2 regions of the Mumia flava genome follow, and region 2 is predicted to be linked to the other one. Evidence: riboswitches for the same ligand, from Rfam matches in the RefSeq annotation. Region 2 holds a riboswitch; the other holds the start of a gene.
The links. Region 2 has a riboswitch for thiamine pyrophosphate ahead of thiO (glycine oxidase ThiO). Riboswitches for the same ligand answer to the same signal wherever they lie in the genome.

Region 1 (5,425 bases), on a different contig from region 2:
CGGGGCCGCGGGAGTGCCGAAGCGTGGGATCTGCCGATCGCATCGAAGGGGTCCGTGGACTCCGTCGTGGGGTTCCTCCGTCACGAGGCGTGGCAGCACGGCTTGACGGTCAACGTCCTCTCGCAGTCCGAGCTGCGGCGCGCCGACTCGACGTCCGACTCGGTCTGAGCCGAGCCGACCGGCGCGGCACGTCCCGACGTACGCGCCTGCGGTCGATACTCCTGGACGCAGGCGCCTGCGTTCCGCAGCCGCAGGCGGTTCCAACGCAGGCACGTCCGCCCGCCGCGTCCCACCGGCGACGCAGATGCCTGCAGCGCGACCGGCCTGCGGTACGGAACGCAGGCACGTCCGTGGTCGTGGACCGAACGCAGGCACGTTCCGTACGGCGAACCTGGACGCCGATCGTCAGGCAGCTCCGCCGGCCTCCGGCCAGGTCTCCCCGCGCCAGGACGCGTCCCAGAACATCCACTCGAACCGCGTCGCCCGGACGTACGCCGCGAGCATCTCCGCGCGCCGCCCCGGGGCCGCCGCGGCCGCGAGCTTGTCGGTCCAGTCCTCCACCCGCGTGACCGCCGCGTCGAACGCGGGGTCGGAGTAGGTGTCGATCCACGCGCGGTACGGGTGGTCGGGGTCGGCGGCGCGCGCAGCGATGGCGCGTCCGACCTCGAGGTAGACCCGGAAGCACGGCAGGACGCCGGCGAGACCGACCTCCACCGGCGCGTACGCCGCGTCGGTCTGGAGCGTGCCCACGTAGGCGCGACAGGTCGGCGTCGGCTCCGCAGCGTCGGGCGAGTCGGGATCGATCCCGAGCGGTGCGAGGAACTGCTGGTGCAGCAGCCGTTCGGCGTCGACGGCCTCCGCGGCGGCGCGGGCCAGGTCCGCCGCGAGTGCGGGTTCGCCGGCGCGGGCCGACAGCATCGCCAGCGTCCCGGCGTACGACGCGAGGTAGTGCGCGTCGTCGAGCAGGTAGCGCGTGTAGACCTCGGTCGGCAGCGTCCCGTCGGCCAGCCCGCTGACGAACGGGTGGGCGAGGATCGCGTCGTACCAGTCCGCGACCTCGTCCCAGGCGTCGGCCGAGAAGCTCATCGTGTCCTCCAGAGGTGGTCGACGGGCCCGTGCCCGTGCCCGATCTCGAGGTCGGCGCCGGCGTCCAGCGCGCCGTCCAGGTAGTCCTTGGCGGCCCCGACGGCGTCGCGCAGCGCGAGGCCCGAGGCGATCCCGGACGCGATCGCCGACGACAGCGTGCAGCCGGTGCCGTGGGTGTTGCGGGTCGCGACCCGCGGCGACGCGTACGCCCGCACGCCCGCGGTGTCGGCGAGCACGTCGACGCTCTCGGGACCGCCGAGGTGGCCGCCCTTGACCAGTGCCGCTGCGGCACCGGCCTCGCGCAGCGCCCGGGAGGCCGCGCCCAGGTCGTCGACGCTCCGCGCCGGCGCGACCCCGGCGAGCACCGCGGCCTCGGGGACGTTCGGGGTGACGACCGTGGCCCTCGGCACGAGCCGGTCGCGGATCGCCTCGACCGCGTCCTCCGGCACGAGCCGGTCCCCCGACGTCGCCACCATCACCGGGTCGAGCACGACGGGGACGTCGGTGCCGGCGAGGACCTCGGCGACCGCGTCGACGACGTCGGCCGTGCCGAGCATGCCGATCTTGATCGCGCCGACCTCGAGGTCGTCCAGCACCGCGCGGACCTGGTCGGCCACGAACGCCGGCGGGACACCGTGGATCCCGGTCACGCCCCGGGTGTTCTGGACGGTGAGCGCGGTCAGCGCCGCTGCGCCGTACACCCCGAGCGCCGTGGCGGTCTTGAGGTCGGCCTGGATCCCGGCTCCGCCCGACGGGTCGGAGCCGGCGATCGACAGCATCACGGGCACGCTGGTCATCGCATGCTCCTCTCGTCCAGCGCGGCATCCACGACCCGGCGCAGCCCGATCGCGGCGCCGTACGGGTCGGGGGCGGCGCAGATCGCCGACACCACGCAGATCCCGTCGGCACCGGCGTCGATCACCGACGCGGCGTTGGTCGCGTCGATGCCGCCGATCGCGAGCAGCGGCACCTCGGGCGGTACGGCGTCGCGCAATCGGCGGACGCCGTCGAGCCCCCACGGCGCGGTGGTGTCGGGCTTTGTCGGCGTCGGCCAGACCGGGCTCACCGCGAGGTAGTCGGACGCGGCGAGCGCCTCGGCGTCGTCGAGCTGCGCGAGGTCGTGCAACGACCAACCGATCACGCGGTCGGGGCCGAGCGCTTCACGGGCGGCCGCCGGGTGCAGGTCGTCCGGGCCGACGTGCAGCCCGGCGCCCTCGACCGCCAGCGCGGCGTCGATGTCGTCGTTGACCACGAACGTGGTGCCGATCGGAGCGAGCCGCTCGGCCGCCTCAGCGGCCCGCCGTACGCGCTCGGCGGGCGATGCGCCCTTGAGCCGGAGCTGGATCGTCGCCGCACCGCCCAGCGCAGCCTGCTCCAGCACGTCGATCAGGTCCGAGCCTAGCGGGACGTCGCCCGAGACCAGGTAGAGCCGCAGGTCCATCGCGCGGCTCAGCGGGCCGCGACCGCGGCGGCCTCGTCGGCGCTCAGCGTCGACAGGGCGTCCAGCAGCCGCCAGCGCAGCGAGCCGGGCCCCTCGGCCTTCTCGCCGGCCTTCTCGACGGCGGCCGACAGGATCGCGAGCGCCGACGCGGACGCCTCCAGCGCGTCGTCGTGGACCGCGCAGCACGCGGCGACCAGCGCGCTCGCCGAGCAGCCCAGCGCGGTGATCATCGGCGCCCTCGGGTCACCGCCGGTGATCGTGACCGAACGGGTGCCGTCGGTGACGAGGTCGGTGGCGCCCGTCATCGCGACCACCGTGCCAAGCTTGGACGCGAGCGCCTCCGCGTCGGACCGTACGTCCTCGACCGCCGCGTCGGCGTCCACGCCGCGTCCGGCACCGGCCGAGGTGGCGATCGCCAGGATCTCGCTGGCGTTGCCGCGGATCACCGCGGGGTTGTGCTCGAGCAGCCGGTCGACCGTGTCGCGACGGAAGGTGGTGGCGCCGACCGCGACCGGGTCGAGGATCCACGGCGTCCCGTCGGCCTCGGCCTGCGCGACCGCGGCGAGCATGCCGTCGACCCACGGGTCCGACAGCGTGCCGATGTTGGCCACCACGGCGCCGGCGATCCGGGCGAACTCGCCGGACTCGTGCGCGTCGTGGACCATCGCCGGCGAGGCGCCGGCGGCGTTCAGCAGGTTGGCCGCGATGTCCATCGACACGTAGTTCGTGATGACCTGCACCAGCGGTGACGTCTCGCGCAGACGCGTGTGGACGTGGGCGACGGTGGATGGTTCGAGCATCAGTGGCTCCCTCTCGCCGGCATGACCCGGATCAGGTTCGGCGGGTGTGTTCTCAGCCCTGCGGGCACCCCGGCCATCGACTTCGCCGCCCACCCTACCGCCCGCACCACCCCGTACCCAGCCCACCCATGCGACCGCGATTCGTCGAGTTCCGGCGCGAATCGCAGGCGCAGATCCGACCGCAACTCGACGAATCGCGGTCGGGACGTACGGCGGCCCGGGCACCTGCCGTACGCAGGGGTGCCCGGGCCGTCGAGGAGGTACGGAGCCGCGTCGCGTCAGCGGGCGGCGGTGCCCTCCGTGTAGTCGTCGTCGGTGCTCTTCACCCACGCCATGAGCTGACGCAGCTCGCGGCCGGTGGCCTCGATCGGGTGCTGCTCGCTCTCCTCGCGGAACTTCTTGAACTCCGGCGCACCGGCGTCCTGATCGGCGATGAAGCGCTCAGCGAACGCGCCGCTCTTGATGTCGTCGAGGACGTCCTTCATGGTGTCCTTGACGCGGCTGTCGATGACCCGCGGGCCCGACACGTAGTCGCCGTACTCGGCGGTGTCGGAGACCGACCAGCGCTGCTTGGCGATGCCGCCCTCGTACATCAGGTCGACGATCAGCTTGAGCTCGTGGAGGCACTCGAAGTACGCGACCTCGGGCTGGTAGCCGGCCTCGGTCAGCGTCTCGAAGCCGGCCTGGACCAGCGCCGACATGCCGCCGCAGAGCACGGCCTGCTCGCCGAAGAGATCGGTCTCGGTCTCCTCGGTGAACGTGGTCTTGATGCCGCCGGCACGCAGACCGCCGATCCCCTTCGCGTACGAGAGGACGAGCGGCCAGGCGTTGCCGGTCGCGTCCTGCTCGACGGCCACGAGCACCGGGACGCCACGGCCCTCGACGTACTCGCGACGGACCAGGTGGCCCGGGCCCTTCGGGGCGATCATGCCGACGTCGACACCGGCCGGGGGCTTGATGTAGCCGAAGCGGATGTTGAAGCCGTGTCCGAAGATCAGCGCGTCGCCGTCGTTGAGGTTCGGCTCGACCGACTCGGAGTAGAGGTTCCGCTGGACGTGGTCCGGCGCCAGGATGACGATCACGTCGGCCTCGGCGGCGGCCTCGGCCGGGGTGAGGACCCGCAGACCCTCGGCCTCGGCCTTGTCGCGGCTCTTCGATCCCTCCGGCAGGCCGACGCGGACGTCGACGCCGGAGTCACGCAGCGACAGCGCGTGGGCGTGGCCCTGGCTGCCGTAGCCCAGCACGGCCACGCTCCGGCCTTGGATGACGCTCAGGTCGGCGTCGTCGTCGTAGTACAGCTCAGGCACGGGTTGGCTCCTTCTCGTTGTGCCGGTGGGTCTTCGGGTGCCGGACCGGACAGGCCGGTACGGCGGGGTGCGTCGGCTCAGGCGGTCTGGGTCGACGACGGCGTGACCGAACGCAGGGCCCGGTCGGTGATCGAGCGGCCACCACGGCCGATCGCCACGCGTCCGGACTGCGCGATCTCGCGGATGCCGAACGGCTCGAGCACCCGCAGCATCGCCGCGAGCTTGCCCGGGTCGCCGGTCGCCTCGATCGTCACGGCGTCGGGCGCGACGTCGACGACCTTGGCGCGGAACAGCTGGACGGTCTCGAGGACCTGTCCACGGGTCTGGGAGTCGGCCCGGACCTTGATCAGCATCAGCTCGCGCTCGACGGCCGACTCCGGCTCGAGCTCGACGATCTTGAGGACCTGGACGAGCTTGTTGAGCTGCTTGGTGACCTGCTCGAGCGGGAGCTCGTCGACGTTGACCACGATCGTCATCCGGGAGATCTCCGGATACTCGGTGGGGCCGACCGCCAGCGACTCGATGTTGAACCCGCGCCGCATGAACAGGCTCGACACACGAGCCAGCACACCGGGGGTGTTCTCGACCAGGACGGACAGGGTGTGGGTGCTCACAGCTCTTCCTCTCCGAAGTCGGGCGCCATGTCGCGCGCGATCTGGATCATGTCGTTGCTGACGCCGGCGGCGACCATCGGCCACACCATCGCGTCGCGGTGGACGACGAAGTCGATCACGACGGGGACGTCGTTGATGGACATCGCCTTCTCGATCACCGCGTCGAGGTCCTCGGCG
Region 2 (5,425 bases):
GGCGCGTGCTCGCCGAGGGGGCGGTCGAGATCGCGGAGGTCCTGGAACGGGCCCGGGCACGGTTCGACGAGTTCCGTGGCTCGGCGGTCGGCGAGGTCAGCGTGTGCGCGTTCCCGAGCGCGGCCGAGCTGCTGCTCCCGGCCCTCGCGACCCGCCTGGCCAAGACCGACCCGGCGATCACGCTCCGGCTCCGTGACCTCGACCTGGCGGAGGACGAGTTCGCCGCGATCACCGCGGACCACGACCTCGTGATCGCCCACTCGGTCGAGCGTGTCCCGGACGCCGGCTTCCTCGGGCTCTCGGTCACGCCGCTGCTGCGCGAGCCGCTCGACGTCGTGGTGCCGCCCGACCACCGGCTCGCCGGCCGCGGTCGGGTGGAGCCCGCGGAGCTCGCCGACGAGAAGTGGATCGGCGTCCCCGACGGATTCCCCTTCGACGCCGTGCTGCGTGGTCTCGCCGACGGCGGATCGCCGATCGAGGTCGTCCAGCGCTTCGCCGACAACCACGTCGTCGCGGCATTCGTGGCCGCCGGCCAAGGGATCGCACTGCTGCCGCGAGGCTCGGCCAGCGTCGCCACGGCACGTGGGCTGGTCGCGCTCGAGCTCGGGGGTGTCCGCGCGGGCCGCGAGGTCTACGCGCTGGCGCGACCCGATCGTGCCGCGCGCGCCGCAGTCGCGCGGGTGCTGGCCAGCCTCGGCGAGGTCGCCGCCGAGCTGGAGGCCTCGGTCCCCGCCCCGACCGCCCTGGACGCCGACGCGCCGAGCTGAGCCGCCGACGGTCTGCCCAGCCGGCTGGGCAGACCCTCACCTGGCTGGGACAACCTTCGGTGCCGAGTGATGGTCTGCGTAGCCGGCTACGCAGACTGCACCCCGCTCAGTGCACGCGGTGGTCGGGGCCGCCGCTCACCCGGTGCCGACGAGTCCCTCGGTCGGGCTCGAGGCGAGAGCGGACTCGCGCCGCGGGATCCGCCCTGCGAGCTTCGCATCCCGCCCCGCCCGCACCGCGGAGGCGACCGCGGTCGCCATCCGTACGGGATCCTCCGCCCGGGTGATCGCGGTCGCCGCGAGGACGGCGTCGCAGCCGAGCTCCATCGCGAGCGCCGCGTCGGATGCGGTCCCGATCCCGGCGTCGAGCACGACCGGGACGTCGACGGCGTCGCAGATGGCAGCGATCGCTCGCGGGTCGGTGATCCCGAGTCCGGAGCCGATCGGTGCTCCGAGCGGCATCACGGTCGCGCACCCGAGGTCGGCGAGCCGGCGTGCGGTGACCAGGTCGGCGTTGGTGTACGGGAGGACGGTGAAGCCGTCGCGGACCAGCGTCTCGGCCGCGTCGAGCAGCTCGACGACGTCCGGGAGCAGGGTGTCGTCGTCGGCGACCACCTCGAGCTTCACCCAGTCCGTCCCGAGCGCCTCGCGGGCCAGGCGGGCCGTGAGGACGGCCTCGCGCGCCGTGTGGCACCCGGCGGTGTTCGGGAGGATGCGTGCGCCGTGGTCGCGAACCACCTCGAGGATCGATCCTGGCGAGTCGGGACCGACCCTGCGGATCGCGACCGTGACGAGGTCGGTGGCGCTGGCGGCGAGGCAGGCGGCGAGGACGCTCGGCGACGCGATCCCGCCCGTGCCGAGGAACAACCGGCTGCGCAGCGAGGCGCCGGCGATCTCGAGGTCGTCGGACATCGCGCTCACCCGCCCTGGACCGCGGTGACGACCTCGACCTCGGACTCCTCGTCGACGATCGCGGACTCCCACGTCGACCGTGGCACGACCGCTCCGTCGACGGCGACCGCGACGTCACGGCGCGGCAGCGCGAGCGCGACCAGAAGGTCGGCCACGGTGATCGGGGTGGCGAGGTCGCGGTCCTCGCCGTTGACCTGGACGCTCATCGTTCTCCTCGGGTTGCGGGACTGGGGGTAGGGCTGGCGGCCGTGCGCCGGGCGATGCGCCGCGGGTCGGCTTCGGGCATCGGATCGGGTCGCCCCTCGACGTGCGCGACGATCGCGTCGGCCGTCAGGGGCGCGAGGAGGACGCCGGAGCGGTAGTGGCCGGTCGCGACGAGCAGTCCGTGCACGTCGGCCGGTCCGACGAGCGGAAGGTTGTCCGGCGTCCCCGGTCGCAGCCGCGCGACCGCGTCGGTGAAGCGGCAGCCCCGCAGCTCGGGGACGACCTGGACCGCGACCCGCAGCAGGTCGTGGACCGCCTCCACGGTCACGTCCTCGTCGTACCCGACCTCCTCGGTCGTCGCGCCGACGACGATCTCGCCGTCGTCGCGCGGGACCAGGTACACGCCCGTGCCGCGCACGAGCGCCCGGACGGTGTGCTTCAGCAGTCCCGCGCCGCCCCGTACCCGCAGGATCTGACCCTTCACGGGCCGGACCGCGTCTGCGAGGGCGGGCGGCACCCCGGTCGTCTCACGCAGCCGCGCCCCACCCGCGGCGACGACCACGTCGGCGCGATGCGTACGCCCGTCGGAACGGGTCCTGACCCCCTCCGCCGTGCCGTCCGTGGTGACCACGTCGGCGTGGTCGGCGACCAGCTCGACGCCGCGTGCTCGGACCGCCTCACGGAGTGCGGCGGTGAGGCGCCGGTTGTCGACGCTGTGGTCACCCGGCACCGCGTACGCGCCGTGGAGTGCCGGGTGGAGCGCGCCCTCGCGCCGCCGGAGCTCGCGCCGCCCGACCGGCTCGACCGCGATCCCGTGCCGCCGCATCAGCGCGACCGACCGCTCCACGTCCGAGGCGTCGTCGCCGGTGGCGGCCGCGAGCAGCGTCCCTGCTCGACGAAGCTCGGGATCCTGCCCGCTCGTCCTCCCCAGGTCGGCGGCGAACCGCGGCCACCGCCGGAGCGAGCTCGTCCCGAGCGCCAGCAGCGCCTCCTCGCCGAACCACGCCTCGCCCCCCGGCGCGAGCATCCCGGCCGCGGCCCAGGACGCGCCCTGCCCGGGTGCGGGGTCGAACATCGTCACGTCGTGCCCGTGCTCGGCCAGCCGCCAGGCGCACGACAGCCCGACGATCCCGGCGCCCACCACCGCGACCGACGTACGGCTGCGCCCGGCGGGTGAGCGCGGGCGAGAACCCGCCTGGGTGGGGGACACCGACGGCGACACTCCGACTCCCTTCGCCGGCATGACCCGGATCAGGTTCGGCGGTCGGGGCGGCGTCAGCCCCCTCTCAGCCCGTGCCTGGGCTCCCGCGTGGACGTGAGGCACCCTAGGAAGGCGAGGCGTGCCGGGTCAAACCCGGACGGCCCACCTTTGCACTCGTCAGGTCCGAGTGCTAAAACTGGACTTAGCACTCGTCTCGTACGAGTGCTAGGTACGAATCGGGTCAGACCGATGAGGCTCGAAGGTCGCGGCGAGAAGGGATCGTCGCGGACGCGGGCCGTCCGTCGCGGGCATCGCCTGGCCCATCCACCTCTACGCGGAGGAATCGCGGGAGACATGCCGAAGACCATTGCATTCAACGAGGAAGCCCGGCGCGGCCTCGAGCGCGGGATGAACACCCTCGCCGACGCCGTCAAGGTGACCCTCGGCCCCAAGGGCCGCAACGTCGTGCTCGAGAAGAAGTGGGGCGCCCCCACGATCACCAACGACGGCGTGAGCATCGCCAAGGAGATCGAGCTCGAGGACCCGTACGAGAAGATCGGTGCCGAGCTCGTCAAGGAGGTCGCGAAGAAGACCGACGACGTCGCGGGCGACGGCACGACCACGGCGACCGTCCTGGCGCAGGCGCTGGTCCGTGAGGGCCTGCGCAACGTCGCCGCCGGCGCCAACCCGATCGCGCTGAAGCGCGGCATCGAGCAGGCCGTCGAGGCGATCAGCGGTCAGCTGCTCGGGATGGCCAAGGACATCGAGACCAAGGAGCAGATTGCTTCGACGGCCGCGATCTCCGCTGCTGACACCGGCGTCGGCGAGATCATCGCCGAGGCGATGGACAAGGTCGGCAAGGAAGGCGTCATCACCGTCGAGGAGAGCAACACCTTCGGGCTCGAGCTCGAGCTCACCGAGGGCATGCGCTTCGACAAGGGCTACATCTCGCAGTACTTCTACACCGACCCGGAGCGCATGGAGGCGGTGCTCGAGGATCCCTACATCCTCATCGTCAACTCCAAGATCTCCAGCGTGAAGGACATGGTCCCGGTCCTGGAGAAGGTCATGCAGTCGGGCAAGCCGCTGCTGATCATCGCCGAGGACATCGAGGGCGAGGCGCTGGCCACCCTGGTCGTCAACAAGGTCAAGGGCACGTTCAAGTCCGTCGCCGTCAAGGCTCCGGGCTTCGGTGACCGCCGCAAGGCCATGCTGGCCGACATCGCCATCCTCACCGGTGGCGAGGTGATCAGCGAGGAGGTCGGTCTCAAGCTCGAGAACGCCGACCTGTCGCTGCTCGGCACGGCCCGCAAGGTCGTCGTGACCAAGGACGAGACCACGATCGTCGACGGCGCCGGCTCGGACGACCAGATCGCCGGTCGCGTCAACCAGATCCGTGCCGAGATCGAGAACTCCGACTCGGACTACGACCGCGAGAAGCTCCAGGAGCGCCTCGCCAAGCTGGCCGGCGGCGTGGCCGTCATCAAGGTCGGCGCGGCCACCGAGGTCGAGCTCAAGGAGCGCAAGCACCGCATCGAGGACGCCGTTCGCAACGCGAAGGCCGCCGTCGAGGAGGGCATCGTCGCCGGTGGCGGCGTGGCGCTCGTCCAGGCGACCGCCGCGGCGTTCGAGAAGCTGGAGCTCGAGGGCGACGAGGCCACCGGTGCCCAGATCGTGAAGGCGGCGGCCTCGGCCCCGCTGAAGCAGATCGCGGTCAACGCGGGCCTCGAGGGCGGCGTCGTGGCGGAGAAGGTGTCCGGTCTCGCGGCCGGCCACGGTCTCAACGCGGCCACCGGCGAGTACGTCGACCTGATCGCCGAGGGCATCCTCGACCCGGCCAAGGTGACCCGCTCGGCGCTGCAGAACGCCGCGTCGATCGCGGCGCTGTTCCTCACCACCGAGGCCGTCGTCGCCGACAAGCCCGAGAAGGCTGCTCCGGCGATGCCGGACGGCGGCATGGGCGACATGGGCGGCATGGGCTTCTGATCGCCTGATCGGAACCCGAGCGCACGCTCGCAGCACGGAGCCCCGCCGGTCCTCACGGATCGACGGGGCTCCGTCGCGTCCGGCCCTCCCCTGCCGGCCCTGCCCCGTCCGTCCCGCCGCGTACCGTGGTCGCATGTACGTGCCCCGCCCGAACGCGCTGGACGATGCGGCCGAGATCGATGCCCTGGTCGCGGCCGTGGGCGCCGGGGACCTGGTCACCGTCGACGCGGACGGTCGTCCGCAGTCGACGCTGCTGCCGGTGCTGTGGCTGCGTGAGGAGTCCCGGGTCGTCGCCCACATGGCGAGGGCCAACGCGCACTGGCGCACGATCGTGGACGACGCCGCGGCGCTGATGGTC

Region 1: it holds a riboswitch for thiamine pyrophosphate, as region 2 does, so the genes downstream of both, thiM (hydroxyethylthiazole kinase) here and thiO (glycine oxidase ThiO) in region 2, are expected to answer to the same signal.

What each region holds. Positions count from the first base shown of each region.
Region 1 covers NZ_PGEZ01000002.1:777,159-782,583, forward strand. Annotated here, with positions in the region: gene CLV56_RS17740 (hypothetical protein) at 1-168, shown strand, start outside; gene CLV56_RS17745 (TenA family protein) at 406-1,086, opposite strand; gene thiD (bifunctional hydroxymethylpyrimidine kinase/phosphomethylpyrimidine kinase) at 1,083-1,883, opposite strand; gene thiE (thiamine phosphate synthase) at 1,880-2,527, opposite strand; gene thiM (hydroxyethylthiazole kinase) at 2,536-3,327, opposite strand; TPP riboswitch at 3,318-3,409, opposite strand; gene ilvC (ketol-acid reductoisomerase) at 3,606-4,634, opposite strand; gene ilvN (acetolactate synthase small subunit) at 4,712-5,248, opposite strand; gene CLV56_RS17775 (acetolactate synthase large subunit) at 5,245-5,425, opposite strand, start outside.
Region 2 covers NZ_PGEZ01000001.1:1,281,399-1,286,823, reverse strand. Annotated here, with positions in the region: gene CLV56_RS06095 (LysR family transcriptional regulator) at 1-767, shown strand, start outside; gene CLV56_RS06090 (thiazole synthase) at 903-1,676, opposite strand; gene thiS (sulfur carrier protein ThiS) at 1,682-1,882, opposite strand; gene thiO (glycine oxidase ThiO) at 1,879-3,090, opposite strand; TPP riboswitch at 3,092-3,199, opposite strand; gene groL (chaperonin GroEL) at 3,436-5,067, shown strand; gene CLV56_RS06070 (FMN-binding negative transcriptional regulator) at 5,201-5,425, shown strand, end outside.